DNA from 3 places in the Streptomyces sp. NPDC001904 genome. Region 1 is predicted to be linked to each of the others. Evidence: riboswitches for the same ligand, from Rfam matches in the RefSeq annotation. Region 1 holds a riboswitch; each other region holds the start of a gene.
What was found. A riboswitch is a leader RNA that binds a small molecule or an ion and turns the genes downstream of it on or off. The one in region 1 is predicted to bind cobalamin.

Region 1 (4,561 bases):
GGGATGGCCTTGAGGCCCGTACGCAGCAGTGCGGCGGCCTCGTCCGCGCTCGGGACGCGGGGCGAGTGGATGTCGTAGACCCCCGGACCGGCCTCGCGCGGATAGCCGTGCTCGGCCAGCTCGCGGGCGACCTGCATGTGTGAGCGCGCCGCCTCCAGACTGATCACGTCGGCGTCCAGGTCGTCGATCGCCTGCACGATGTCACCGAACTCCGCGTAACACATGTGCGTGTGGATCTGGGTGTCCGGCCGCACACCGGCCGTGGTGAGCCGGAACGCCTCGGTCGCCCAGGCGAGATACGCGGCGCGGTCCGCGGCGCGCAGGGGGAGGGTCTCGCGCAGCGCGGGTTCGTCGACCTGGATGACCGAAGTGCCGTTCGCCTCCAGGTCGTTGACCTCGTCGCGCAGGGCGAGGGCGACCTGGCGGGCGGTGTCGCCGAGCGGCTGGTCGTCGCGGACGAAGGACCAGGCGAGCATGGTGACGGGGCCGGTCAGCATGCCCTTGACCGGGCGGTCCGACAGCGACTGCGCGTACGCCGTCCAGCGCACCGTCATCGGTTCGGGACGGGAGATGTCACCGGCCAGGACCGGCGGGCGGACGTAGCGGGTGCCGTAGGACTGGACCCAGCCGTGCTGGGTCGCGAGGTAGCCGGTGAGCTGTTCGGCGAAGTACTGGACCATGTCGTTGCGTTCGGGTTCGCCGTGCACCAGGACGTCGATCCCGGTCTTCTCCTGGAAGGAGATGACGTCCCGGATCTCGGTCCTGACGCGCTCCTCGTAGCCCGCGGTGCCGATCCGACCGGCCCTCAAGTCGGCGCGCGCGGTGCGCAGTTCGGACGTCTGCGGGAACGAGCCGATCGTGGTCGTCGGCAGCAGCGGCAGGCCCAGGTGGGCGCGCTGGGCAGCGGCCCGCGCGGAGTACGGCTGCGAGCGCCGGGCATCGGCGTCGGTGACCGCGGCCGCGCGGGCCCGCACCGCCGGGTCGCGGGTGATGGGCGAGGTGGCGCGGGAGGAGAGCGCCGCGCGGTTGACGGCGAGTTCGGCGGTGATCGTGTCGGTGCCGTGGGCGAGGCCCTTGGCGAGCGTGGCGATCTCGGCGGTCTTCTGGCGGGCGAAGGCGAGCCAGCGCAGGATCTGCGGGTCGATGTCGCGCTCCAGGGCGGCGTCCAGCGGGACGTGCAACAGCGAGCAGGAGGCGGCGACGTCGACTCGCTCGGCGAGGCCCAGCAGAGTGCCGAGCGTGGCGAGGGACTTCTCCAGGTCGTCGACCCAGATGTTGCGGCCGTCGACGACGCCCGCGACCAGCCGCTTGCCGGGCAGTCCGCCGGCGGCGGCGAGCGCGTCGAGGTTGGCGGCCGCGGCGCCGGTGAAGTCGAGGGCGAGGCCGTCGACGGGGGCCTTGGCGAGAACCGGCAGGGCGTCACCGAGCCGGTCGAAGTAGGAGGCGACGAGGAGCTTGGGCCGGTCGGTGCGAGCGCCGAGGTCGCGGTAGGCGCGGGCGGCGGCGTTCAGCTCGGCCGGGGTGCGGTCCTGGACCAGGGCAGGCTCGTCGAGCTGCACCCATGCGGCGCCGGCGGCGCGCAGGTCGGCGAGGACTGCCGCGTACACGGGCAGCAGCCGGTCGAGGAGGGTGAGCGGATCGAAGCCGGCGGCGACGCCGGGCGCGGGCTTGGCGAGCAGGAGATAGGTGACCGGGCCGACCAGGACCGGACGGGCGGTCAGCCCGAGGGCCACGGCCTCCTCGAACTCGGCGACCTGCTTGGCGGAGTCGGCGGTGAAGACCGTGTCCGGTCCCAACTCGGGTACCAGATAGTGGTAGTTGGTGTCGAACCACTTGGTCATCTCCAGCGGCGCCACGTCCTGGGTGCCGCGCGCCATCGCGAAACAGCCGTCCAGGGCGTCGGCTTCCACCGCGGCGCGGTGGCGCTCGGGGACGGCGCCGACCATGACGGTGGTGTCGAGGACGTGGTCGTAGTACGAGAAGTCGCCGGTCGGGACTTCGGTGATCCCGGCGGCGGCGAGTTCCCGCCAGTTGGCCCGGCGCAGCTCGGCGGCGGTGGCCCGGAGGGCGTCGGCGGTGACGCGGCCCTTCCAGTAGCCCTCGACGGCCTTCTTGAGCTCGCGGTCGCGGCCCTGACGGGGGTAGCCGTACACGGTGGCCCGTGCTGCCGCGGCTGGGGTCCTGGTGGTCACGGAGTTCTCCTTCGAGAGACGTATCCCTGGGATCCCGGGGACCCGTACGGCACGAAGGAGTGACACACACGGCGGTTCGACGTCACGCGGTGAAGGCGCGGTCGTCCGCCGGATATGTACGCCGACCCGCCCACGAGGTCACCGGGATGTCCGCGCACGCGTCGTACGCACACGGGCAGGTGGCAGGTCTTCGGACTCGTGAGCACGTCCGTCCGGACCGGACGGACACCTACTGGCCGTCGCTTCCCAAGCCTCTTTGCCGAGGCCCAGTGCGTATGACGGCGGTCGTTCCCACTCACCGCTGCGGGGCAGTCCCGGATTCCCACCGGGTTCCCTCTTGCGACGCATCCCGCCTGGCGGACGGGGCGAACCAGCTGCGGGACTCACCCTACGGGCCACCGGACCCGGGTCGCCAGGGGGACCGGCCGCGCAGCGCGGGGAGAGAACACACAGCCGTGCACGGCGTCGCGGCGGCCGTCGTGCGGAACGCCCGTGGAACCCGGCGAAGAAATCCGTGCGACCACGGCAACCCGGCGCGGGGTCGCGCGTCGTGTGGGGGTGAAGGGCGCCGACCGGTGTCCTTCACCCCGACCCTGGAGTACGACCGTGAACCACCTCGTCCCCGTCCGCGGCGCCGTCGTCGCCACCGGCCTGCTGGCCGCCCTCGCCGCGATCCCCGCCGCCCAGGCCGCACCGGCACACCCGTCGGCCAGCCCCACGAGCGTCGCCAGCCCGGTGCCCGCCACCAGCGCTCCGACACCGGCCACGACGGTTCCGCCGTCCGCAGAGCCGTCCGCCGTACCGTCCGCTGAGCCGTCCGCTGAGCCGTCCGCAGCGCCGTCCGCCGACGGCACCGTGGCGCCCTCGCCCGTCCCCTCCAAGGACGAGCTGGCCCATACTGGTTCGTCGAACACCAGCACCACCGTCATGGGCGCCGGGGCCGTCGTCCTGGTCGCCGGTGGGGCGGGAGCCCTCTTCGCCGTACGCCGCCGCTCGCACCGCTGACACCGCCCGAGGAACCCCGTGCACAGCCCCGCAGCCACTCAGCTCGCCCCGCGGCCGCGGCCGTTCACGCCGTCGTACGGCCGGACCCGCCCCGGATGGCGGGCGTCGCTGCGCGGGCTGCTGCGCCGCGACCGGTCCACGCTCGAGGCGGCACCCGGCCAGGACACACCGCGCCACCCCTCCGGGTACGGCGGCACGCACCCCTACCCCCGGCCGGACCGGCCACCCACGGTCAGCGAGCTGTACCACGCGCACCGGCTGCGCATGGTCCGGCTCGCGGTGCTGCTCGTGGACGACCCGGCCACCGCGGAGGACGTCGTCCAGGACGCGTTCACCGCCCTCTACCGACGCCACGGGGAGCGGATCACGGAGGTCGACAACGCCCTCGGCTATCTGCGGACCTCGGTCGTCAACACCGCCCGGTCGGTCCTGCGCCGCCGCCGCACCGCCCGCGCGTGGACACCGCCACCGGCCGGAGAGACCCCGTCCGCCGAGGACTCCGTCGTCCTCGACGAGGCGCACCGCGAAGTGCTCGCCGCGCTCGCCCGGCTGACACCGCGCCGTCGCGAAGTCCTCGTCCTGCGCTACTGGGCGGACCTCAGCGAGGCTGAGATAGCCGCCACCCTCGGCATCAGTAGGGGCGCGGTGAAATCGAACGCCAGCCGCGCGCTCGACGCACTCGAAAAGATCCTGGAGGGCCGGATATGACACCGCGAACACCACGGACCGAACCGGCCGGCAGCCCGGAGCGCCCGCTGGAGCGACGGCTGCACGACGCGCTCGCGGCCCGCGCCGACAGCATCACCGTACGCACGCTGCGCCCGGCCGAGCCGCCCGGACCGCACCTGCGCCGACTGCCCCTGTTCCACCGCGACCGGCGCCGGTTCGCGCCGGTGCTCGCCGGTCTCGCCACCGCCGCGGCCCTCGTCGCCGGCTACCTGACCCTGGCCCCGGACGCGGAACCGCACCGCACCCCCGTACCGCCCGCGGCCCCCTCGGCGCCCGCCGTCCCGGACCGCGGCTCCACGCCGGGCCCGTCCCGGACACCGGAGACCGCCGTGCCGTCCCCGTCGGCATCGGCGCCCCCGACCGGGCCCGACCGCACCGGCACCACCGGCCCCACGGCGACCCCGAGCCCACCCGGCTGACCCCGGACCGGCCGACACCCGCACACCGAGGCGGGCTTCCGTCCAGGCACACGGCACAGTTGGGGCACCACAGTGTCAGCGCAGTGCCTGAGGGAGGAACGCGTGCTCGGTCTGGAGCTTGTCGTGCTGTTGGGGATCGCCGTGCTCGTCGGCTCCGCGCTCGGCGACCGGCTGCGCATCGCCCCGCCGGTGGTGCTCATGGTCATGGGCGTGCTC
Region 2 (4,561 bases), on a different contig from region 1:
GGGGAGGTAGGTGTCGAGCAGCGTCAGATAGAACTGGACGTGCACGGCCTCCTCGAAGAGCTGGCGCGAGAGGTAGAGCCGCGCCTCGGGGGAGTTGATGTGCTTGTACAGCGTCAGGACCAGGTTGTTCGCGACGATCGAGTCACCCGTCGCGAAGAACGCGACCAGGCGGCCGATCATGTGCTGCTCACCGGGGCTGAGCTTCGCGAGGTCGGCGACGTCCGAGTGGAGGTCGACCTCCTCGACGGTCCAGGTGTTCTTGATCGCGTCGCGGTAGCGCTCGTAGAAGTCCGGGTAGCGCATCGGGCGCAGGGTCAGTTCGAAGCCCGGGTCGAGCAGGTTCTTCTCAGGAGTGGTGTCGGTCATTACTGGCAGGCCTCGCAGGACTCGGGGTTTTCCAGGGAACAGGCGACCGCGTCGGCTTCGGCGGCGGTCTGGGTGGTCTGGGCAGGAACCGACGAGCGGCCGGCGGCCCGGGCGATGCGCGTCGCGGGACGCGAGCGCAGGTAGTACGTCGTCTTCAGCCCCGACTTCCAGGCGTACGCGTACATCGACGAGAGCTTGCCGATGGTCGGCGTCTCCAGGAACAGGTTCAGCGACTGGGCCTGGTCGAGGAAGGCGGTACGGGCCGCCGCCATGTCGATGAGCCCGCGCTGCGGGATCTCCCACGCCGTGCGGTACAGCGCGCGGACCTCCTCGGGCACCCAGGTGAAGCCCTGCACCGAGCCGTTGGACTCGCGCAGTGCCTCCCGGGTCTGCGCGTCCCACACGCCGAGCGCCTTCAGCTCGTCCACCAGGTACGAGTTGACCTGGAGGAACTCGCCCGAGAGGGTCTCGCGCTTGAACAGGTTGGAGACCTGCGGCTCGATGCACTCGTAGACACCGGCGATCGAGGCGATCGTGGCGGTCGGCGCGATGGCGAGCAGCAGCGAGTTGCGCATGCCCGTCGAGGCGATACGTTCCCGCAGCGCGGCCCAGCGCTCCGGCCAGGTGAACTCGACGTCGTAGTGGTCCGGGTGCAGCACACCGCGCGCGGTCCGGGTCTTCTCCCAGGCGGGGAGCGGGCCGCTGCGCTCGGCGAGGTCCGCCGACGCCTCGTACGCGGCGAGCATGATCCGCTCCTGGAGCCGCGTGGACAGCGCCTTGGCCTCGGGGGAGTCGAACGGCAGGCGCAGCTTGAAGAAGACGTCCTGCAGACCCATCGCGCCCAGACCCACCGGGCGCCAGCGGGCGTTGGAGCGGCCGGCCTGCTCGGTCGGGTAGAAGTTGATGTCGACGACGCGGTCGAGGAAGGTGACGGCCGTGCGGACGGTCTCGTCCAGGCGCTCCCAGTCGATGTCGCCCCCGACCACGAACGCACCGAGGTTCACCGAGCCGAGGTTGCAGACCGCGGTCTCCCCGTCGTCCGTCACCTCCAGGATCTCGGTGCACAGGTTCGAGGAGTGGACCGTGTGGCCGGGCTCCGCGGTCTGGTTGGCGGTGCGGTTGGCGGCGTCCTTGAACGTCATCCAGCCGTTGCCGGTCTGCGCGAGGGTGCGCATCATGCGGCCGTACAGGTCGCGGGCCGGGATGGTCTTGAGCGCCTTCCCCTCGGCCTCGGCCTTCCGGTACGCGGCGTCGAACTCGTCGCCCCACAGGTCGACCAGCTCGGGCACGTCGGCCGGCGAGAACAGCGACCACGGCCGGTCCGCGTCCACCCGGCGCATGAACTCGTCCGGGATCCAGTGCGCCAGGTTCAGGTTGTGGGTGCGCCGCGCGTCCTCGCCGGTGTTGTCGCGCAGCTCCAGGAACTCCTCGATGTCGGAGTGCCAGGTCTCCAGGTAGACGGCGGCCGCGCCCTTGCGGCGCCCGCCCTGGTTCACGGCGGCGACCGACGCGTCGAGGGTCTTCAGGAACGGCACGATGCCGTTGGAGTGGCCGTTCGTGCCGCGGATCAGCGAGCCGCGCGAGCGGATGCGGGAGTACGACAGCCCGATGCCGCCGGCGTGCTTGGAGAGCCGGGCCACCTGGTGGTAGCGGTCGTAGATCGAGTCCAGCTCGTCCAGCGGCGAGTCGAGGAGGTAGCAGCTCGACATCTGCGGGTGCCGGGTGCCGGAGTTGAAGAGCGTGGGGGAGGAGGGGAGGTAGTCGAGCCGGCTCATCAGGCGGTACAGCGCGGCGACCTCTTCGAGCGCGCGCGCCGAGTCGTCCTCGGCGAGACCGGCCGCGACCCGCAGCATGAAGTGCTGGGGCGTCTCGATCACCTTGCGGGTGATCGGGTGCCGCAGGAGGTAGCGGCTGAAGACGGTGCGCAGGCCGAAGTAGCCGAAGCGGTCGTCGGCCGCCCGGTCCACCAGCGCGTCGAGGCGTGCGGCATGGACGCGGACGAACTCGGCGGTGCGGTCCGCGATCAGGCCCTCACGGTGGCCGACGGCGATCGATCCGGTGAACGACGTGACGCCCTGCGAGGCGGCCTCGGCGGCGATGGAGAGCGTCAGCAGCCGCGCGGCGAGCCGGGAGTAGACGGGGTCCTCGGAGATCAGCCCGGCCGCGCCCTCGGTGGCGAGTTCGCGCAGCTCGGCCTCGTCGGCCCGCGCGCTGCGGCCCCGCAGCGCGGCGGCCGCGACCCGGCCGGGATCGGCGGCGGGCAGATCGGCGGTCAGCTCGGTCAGGGTGCGCAGCAACGCGGTACCGGGGGCATCCGCCTCGGCCACGACTGAGGCAGGATCAGCGGGCGCGATGGTCACGGTGGGGCTCTCCCTCGCTCGGCTCGGGGCCCGCGGGGAGACAGTGGCAGGGGCCCGCGCACGGCAGGGCCCGCGTCACCGGCCCATTCCACGAGGCCCGGACGTCGTCGACACCCGGGCCGGGTGGCTCGGGTGTGCCGTCGGCAGGTCTTCGGACTCACGTGGGCGCCTGTACGAGGCTTACGTTCACCGTTGCGGGACAGTTCCGGATTTGCACCGGATTCCCCTGCGCTGACAGCGAGAGCGAGCATACATGTTGTGCCGGGTGTTCGCCGCACCCCCACATCTTGTGTCGGCTAAGGTCTCGCAGTGGGGACGATCAGGGGGAGAGTGGTGCCATGCGCGGGTGGTGGACGGCGGCCGTGGTGCCGGTCCTGGCGGGGCTTCTGGCCGGGTGCGGCGCTGATCGGCAGCAGCGGCCGGAGGGGGCCGAGGCGAAGCGGCCCGCGTCGAGCAGGACCGCGTCCGCCACGCCGACGCGCCCGGAGCCGGCCCGTCCGGAAGTGGTCCTCCCGACCGGCCCGGCGACCGCGCCCGGGCTGGATGCCGCCGCGCCCGGGGCGCGCACCTTCAGCGCCGAGCGGCTGCGGGCCGCGCTGCTGCCCGCGAGCGACTTCGGGCGGGGCCTGGAGCTCGACGAGGTGCTCGCGATGCCGTTCGAGTCCACCCACGAGCAGCGGCGCGGCCGGTGGTCGTACTGCCTCGACAGCACGGCGGACCCGGCGTGGCTCGGCCCGGCCGCCTACCGCGGCACGACGGCCTCCGCCCACGCCTCCTGGGTCGACCGGACGCACGCGCCGCCGCGCGGGCACATCGTGGTCACCGAGCTCCTCGTGTCACTGCGGCCCGCGGCCGCCCGTGAACTGCACCGGGTCGAGCAGGACATCCTGCGCCACTGCCGGGAGTTCGGCTCCGACATGGAGGCGGGCACGGCCACCGAGCGCTACCGCGCGGAGCCGCTGAAGGGCCTCGGCGACGAGGCGTACCTGGAGGTCCAGGACATCGTCTACGAGGGCGACACCAGGACCACGTACACCGCCCACGTCCGGGTCGGCGGCGTCCTCGTCCAGGTCATCAGCGGCGAGGGCACGGACCGCGACGCGACCGTGCGCTGGGCCGCGCGGCTCGCGCGGGAGGTGGGCAGCGGGCTGTACGGGGTGGGGCCGTGACGCTCAGGCGGCGGTCGGCTGCTTGAGGAGGGTGTTCACGAAGTCCTCGGTGAAGTTGCGCGGGCCGGTGCCGAGGGCGACCCGGCCGCGCCGCGCGGTGCGGGCCGCGACCAGCGGGGACTCCTGGTAGTAGGCGCGGGGGTAGTCCGCGTCGTAGGGGATGAACACGGTCTTGCCGCGGGTGAGTTCGGAGCCGCACTCCACCACGACCGTGCCCTCGGCGGCGGTCACGAACGACTCGTCGGCGCACACGCCCACGGCCAGCGGGTCGTGCAGCGGGGAGCCGCCGGTCTCCCGGTAGGCGCCGAGGTAGAAGTCCATCAGGCGGGCGGTGAGCGCCATGCCCTCGCCCGCCGCCCGCAGGGTCTCCAGGTCGTCGGTGGTGAACCGCCAGCCGTGCGTCGCGTCGAGGCCGACCATCGTGTAGGCGATGCCGGAGGAGACGACGAGGTCCACGGCGTCCGGGTCGGCCCAGGCGTTGAACTCGGCGACCGGGGTGATGTTCCCGGGCACGTCGGCGGCGCCGCCCATGAAGACGAGCTTCTTCACGCGCCGCGCGAAGCCGGGGTCCTCGGTGAGCGCGAGGGCCACGTTGGTGAGCGGTCCCGTGGCGCAGACGGTGAGCTCACCCTCGTACTCCCGCGAGAGCCGCAGCAGCGCCTGCGC
Region 3 (4,561 bases), on a different contig from region 1:
CACGAGCGCGAGTCCCAGACCGGCCACGGCGAGCACGGCTCCGGCGAGGTTGGGCGCGGCCCAGCCCCAGCCCGCAGAGATGACCAGACCGCCGATCCACGCGCCGCCCGCGTTGGCCAGGTTGAACGCGGAGTGGTTGGAGGCGGCGGCCATGGTGGGGGCGTTCTTCGCCTTGGCCATGAGCAGCATCTGGACCGGCGTGGTGATGAGTGAGCCCATCGCGCCGATGAAGGTGATCGTCACCAGCGCGGCCACCGTGCTGTGGACGGTGAAGTAGAACGTGACCAGCGCGGCGGCGAGCAGCGCGAGCCCGCCGTACAGGGTCGGTCGCAGCGCACGGTCGGTCAGCGGGCCCGCGAGGAGGGTGCCGGCCGTCATGCCGACGCCGTACAGGGCGAGGACCAGCGTGGTGGAGGAGTCCGAGATGCCGGTGAGGTGCGTCAGCATCGGGACGAGGTAGCTGTAGACGGCGAAGAAGCCGCCGAAGCCGACGACGGCCGTGGCGAGGCCCAGCGCGACCTGCTTGTTGCCCATGGCGCGCAGCTCGTGCCGGATGCCGGACTGCTCGCCGCGCGGCTGGTGCGGCACGAAGACGGCGAGCGCGGCGAGGGCGACGACACCGATGACGGCGACGGCCCAGTAGGCGGCGCGCCAGCCGAGCTGCTGTCCCAGCGCGGTGCCGGCGGGCACGCCGACGATGTTCGCGACGGTGAGTCCGAGGAACATCTTCGACACGGCGCGGGCCGCCCGGTCCGGGGCGACCAGCCGGGAGGCGACGACGGCCCCCACACCGAACAGCGCGCCGTGCGGCAGGCCCGCCACGAAGCGGGCGGCGAAGAGCGAGCCGAAGGAGGGGGCGAGCGCGGACGCGGCGTTGCCGAGGACGAAGAGGCCGGTCAGGAGCAGCAGCAGCCGCTTGTGCGGGATGCGTGCGCCGATGCCGGTGAGCAGCGGGGCGCCGACGACGACACCGAGGGCGTACGCCGAGACGAGGTTGCCCGCGTGGGGCACGGAGACATGGACGCCGTCGGCTATCTGGGGCAGCAGCCCCATCGTGGCGAACTCGGTCGTGCCGATGCCGAACGCGACAACGGCCAGGGCCAACAGGGCCAGCGGCATGGTGCGGGGGAACCTTTCGAAGACGTGCGGGGTGTGACGGGCGGGTTTTTCCAGAACGTTCAAGGATATTCACGTATATCCAGGGGCAAAATCTGCACCCCTGGAACGCATGTGACCTGCAGTGCAGCCGTCCGGTCCGGCCACGCATTCCGGGTTCGGAGGGCCGCTTCGGTGATGTGTGTCACGACACCGGGGAGGCATCCGGCCACGCCGTGTCGTCGACGGTCGGGAACGGCTCGTCCACCGCGGCCCTCGGCCAGCGGCCAAGACCGTCGCCCATGTCCCCCGGCCGCCCGGCATGACGTAGCCTCGCGGGACCAACTGATCTTCACGGTCGGCGTGTTGGCCGTGCGAAGGCGAGGGCGGGGGCATCGGATACATGCCGGAGCGACGCACGGTGCGGGTGGCGGGGATCAGGCTGTCCTACGAGGTGTCGGGACCGCCGGACGCCGTGCCGCTCCTGCTGCTGCACGGGCTGGGCGAGGGCGCCGCCGACTGGGCACCGGTGGCACCGGCGTTCGCCCGCGACCACCGGGTGCACGCCCTGGACCTGCGCGGGCACGGGCACAGTGACCGGCCGGGACGGTACTCCCTGGAGCTGATGCGGGACGACGTGACCGCGTTCCTGGACGCTCTGGGCATCGACCGGACGCGGATCGTCGCGCACTCCATGGGCGGCGTGGTCGCCCATCTGCTGGCGGCGGCCGAGCCGGAGCGGGTGACGCGGCTGGTGCTCGAGGACGTTCCGCTGCCCCGCCCGCGGACACCTCCGCCGCTGGTGCGCCCGGACGGAGAGCTGTCCTTCGACTGGGAGATGCTGGTGCAGGTCCGGCCGCAGCTCGACACCCCGCCCGCGCACTGGCTGGAGCAGCTGGGTGCGATCACCGCCGAGACGCTGGTGGTGGCGGGCGGGCCTCTCAGCCATGTGCCGCAGGACGGTGTCGCGGAGCTGGCGCGGCGGATTCCCGGCGGGCGGCTGCTGACCCTCCCGGTCGGGCACCTGGTCCACCGGGAGGCGCCGGAGGAGTTCGCGGCGGAGGTCTCCGCGTTCCTCGGCGCCTGATCGGTGCGGAGCGGCCGGACCAGGGCGATGCCCGAAAACCCCGGCACCAGGGCTCCCACCGGGCCCGTGGTACTTTCGCCGGGCCAGTCGTACCTTTGCACGGTCTGTCCGTGCACGGGTCAGGGAATCCGGTGGAAAGCCGGAACTGACGCGCAGCGGTGAGGGTGACGGGCGGAGCCACAGCCACTGGTCCGGTGACACGGTCTGGGAAGGCGCTTCGCGCGGACGACCCCGAGTCCGAAGACCTGCTGGCGGCCTCCGGGGGCGTTCCGCGGCCGGGGGTGGACCGTAGGCCGGCTCCGCGTATGAGCCCTGGACGCAGAGGATTCCCTGTGCTGCCCGCTCGTTTCACCCGTCATGTCCGCCGCGGCGCACCGCTGTTGGCCGGCGCCCTGTTCCTGGCCGGGTGCGGAGGACCGGCCGACGTCACCGGCGACGAGAGGTCGGCGCGCGGCGTCACGGTCGACAACTGCGGCACGAAGGTGCGCGTCGACGGCGCCCCGCGGCGTGCCGTCGCCCTCGACCAGGGCGCGGCGGAGATCATGCTGTCGCTCGGTCTCGCCGACCGGATGGTGGGCACCGGCACCTGGACGGACCCGGTGCTCAAGGGACTTGAGAAGGCGAACGCGAAGGTGCCCCGGCTCGCCGACCGCTACCCCTCCTTCGAGAAGGTCCTCGCCACCGAACCCGACTTCGCGGCCGCCTCGTTCAATTACACCCTCAGCAAGGGCGGCGTCGCGTCACGCGGGAAGTTCGCCGAACTCGGCGTCCCCACCTACCTCTCCCCGAGCGACTGCGCGGGCAAGGACAACAGCGGTGACGGCGACGGCGAGCGGACCGAGGCGCTCACCCTCGACACCGTCTACGGCGAGATACGCGACCTGGCGCGGATCTTCGACGTGGCGGAGCGCGGCGAGAAGCTCATCGCCTCGCTCAAGGCCCGCGTCGACAAGGCCGCTTCGGCGGCCGACGCCCCGGACGTCAGCGTGCTGTACTGGTTCGCCAACTCCGACTCGCCCTACATGGCGGGCTGTTGCGGCGCCCCGGGTGTCATCACCGAGGAGCTGGGGTTGCGCAACGTCTTCGACGACACCCACGAGGAGTGGCCGCAGATCGGCTGGGAGACCGTCGCGGACCGCGATCCGGACGTCCTCGTCATCGGTGACCTGACGCGCCGCTCTCAGTCGGCCGAGTCGGCGGCGCAGAAGATCAGGTTCCTGGAGTCCGACCCCGTCACGAAGAACATGACGGCGGTGCGCGAGAAGCGGTACGTGCGCTTGAGCGGACAGGACATGAACCCGACGATCCGCACCGTGGACGGAGTGGAGAAGGTGGCCGCCGCGCTCGGCGACTTCGGTATCGCCCGGTGAGTGCGACGACGCTGCGGTCCGCTCTGTACTGGGCGGCCGGCGTGTTCGCGCTCTGCGCGTCAGTCGCCGCGGCGATCACCTTCGGACCGGCGCAGATCCGTGTCGGCGACGTGTGGTCGGCGGTGGGCGCGCGGCTCGGCTGGGGCAGTTCGGACCTGTCGCCGATCCGCGACGGCATCGTCTGGAACCTGCGGCTGCCGCGGGCCCTGCTCGCGGCCGTCTGCGGGGCCGGGCTCGCCGTGTGCGGCACCGTGCTGCAGGCGCTGCTGCGCAATCCGCTCGCCGATCCGTTCGTGCTCGGGGTGTCCTCGGGGGCGTCGACGGGCGCGGTGCTCGTCGTGGTCCTCGGGGTGGGCGGCGGCGCGCTGTCGGTGTCCGGCGGGGCGTTCATCGGCGCGGTCGTCTCGTTCGCGCTGGTGCTGCTGCTCAGCCACACCCTGGGCGGCACGACGGACCGGGTGGTGCTCAGCGGGGTGGCGGCGATGCAGCTGTTCTCCGCGCTGACCTCGGTCGTGGTGCTGACGGCCGCCGACGCGGAGACGACGCGCGGCGTGCTCTTCTGGCTGCTCGGCTCGCTCGGCGGCGTCGGCTGGACCGAGGTGTGGCTGTGTCTCGCGGTCCTCGTGGTCGCACTGGTCGTGTGTCTCGGGTACGGGCGCACGCTCGACGCGTTCGCCTTCGGCCCGGAGGCGGCCGCCGCGCTGGGAGTCCGGGTGGCCCGCACCCGGCTGATCCTGCTGTGCGTGACGGCCCTGCTGACCGCGGTCCTGGTCAGCGCGGCGGGCGCGATCGGCTTCGTCGGTCTGGTGCTGCCGCACGCGGCGCGCGCCCTCGTCGGCCCCGGGCACACCCGGCTGCTGCCGGTGACGGCGCTCGCCGGCGCGGTCTTCCTGGTCTGGGTGGACACGGCGGCGCGTACGGTCCTGGCACCTCAGGAGGTTCCGGTGGGAGTGGTGACGTCCTTGATCGGTGTGCCCGCGTTCGTGCTGGTGCTGTACCGGCGCAGGGC

Region 2: another riboswitch for cobalamin. It lies ahead of ABT127_RS20185 (ribonucleoside-diphosphate reductase subunit alpha); the one in region 1 lies ahead of metE (5-methyltetrahydropteroyltriglutamate--homocysteine S-methyltransferase).
Region 3: another riboswitch for cobalamin. It lies ahead of ABT127_RS21085 (ABC transporter substrate-binding protein); the one in region 1 lies ahead of metE (5-methyltetrahydropteroyltriglutamate--homocysteine S-methyltransferase).

The regions. Positions count from the first base shown of each region.
Region 1 covers NZ_JBEOYI010000005.1:367,741-372,301, reverse strand. Annotated here, with positions in the region: gene metE (5-methyltetrahydropteroyltriglutamate--homocysteine S-methyltransferase) at 1-2,192, opposite strand, end outside; cobalamin riboswitch at 2,357-2,582, opposite strand; gene ABT127_RS11010 (LAETG motif-containing sortase-dependent surface protein) at 2,799-3,197, shown strand; gene ABT127_RS11005 (RNA polymerase sigma factor) at 3,216-3,905, shown strand; gene ABT127_RS11000 (hypothetical protein) at 3,902-4,345, shown strand; gene ABT127_RS10995 (Na+/H+ antiporter) at 4,448-4,561, shown strand, end outside.
Region 2 covers NZ_JBEOYI010000011.1:176,305-180,865, reverse strand. Annotated here, with positions in the region: gene ABT127_RS20190 (ribonucleotide-diphosphate reductase subunit beta) at 1-366, opposite strand, end outside; gene ABT127_RS20185 (ribonucleoside-diphosphate reductase subunit alpha) at 366-2,726, opposite strand; cobalamin riboswitch at 2,852-2,989, opposite strand; gene ABT127_RS20180 (hypothetical protein) at 3,065-3,895, shown strand; gene ABT127_RS20175 (nucleoside hydrolase) at 3,899-4,561, opposite strand, start outside.
Region 3 covers NZ_JBEOYI010000012.1:154,816-159,376, reverse strand. Annotated here, with positions in the region: gene ABT127_RS21095 (MFS transporter) at 1-1,119, opposite strand, end outside; gene ABT127_RS21090 (alpha/beta fold hydrolase) at 1,499-2,182, shown strand; cobalamin riboswitch at 2,265-2,435, shown strand; gene ABT127_RS21085 (ABC transporter substrate-binding protein) at 2,488-3,552, shown strand; gene ABT127_RS21080 (FecCD family ABC transporter permease) at 3,549-4,561, shown strand, end outside.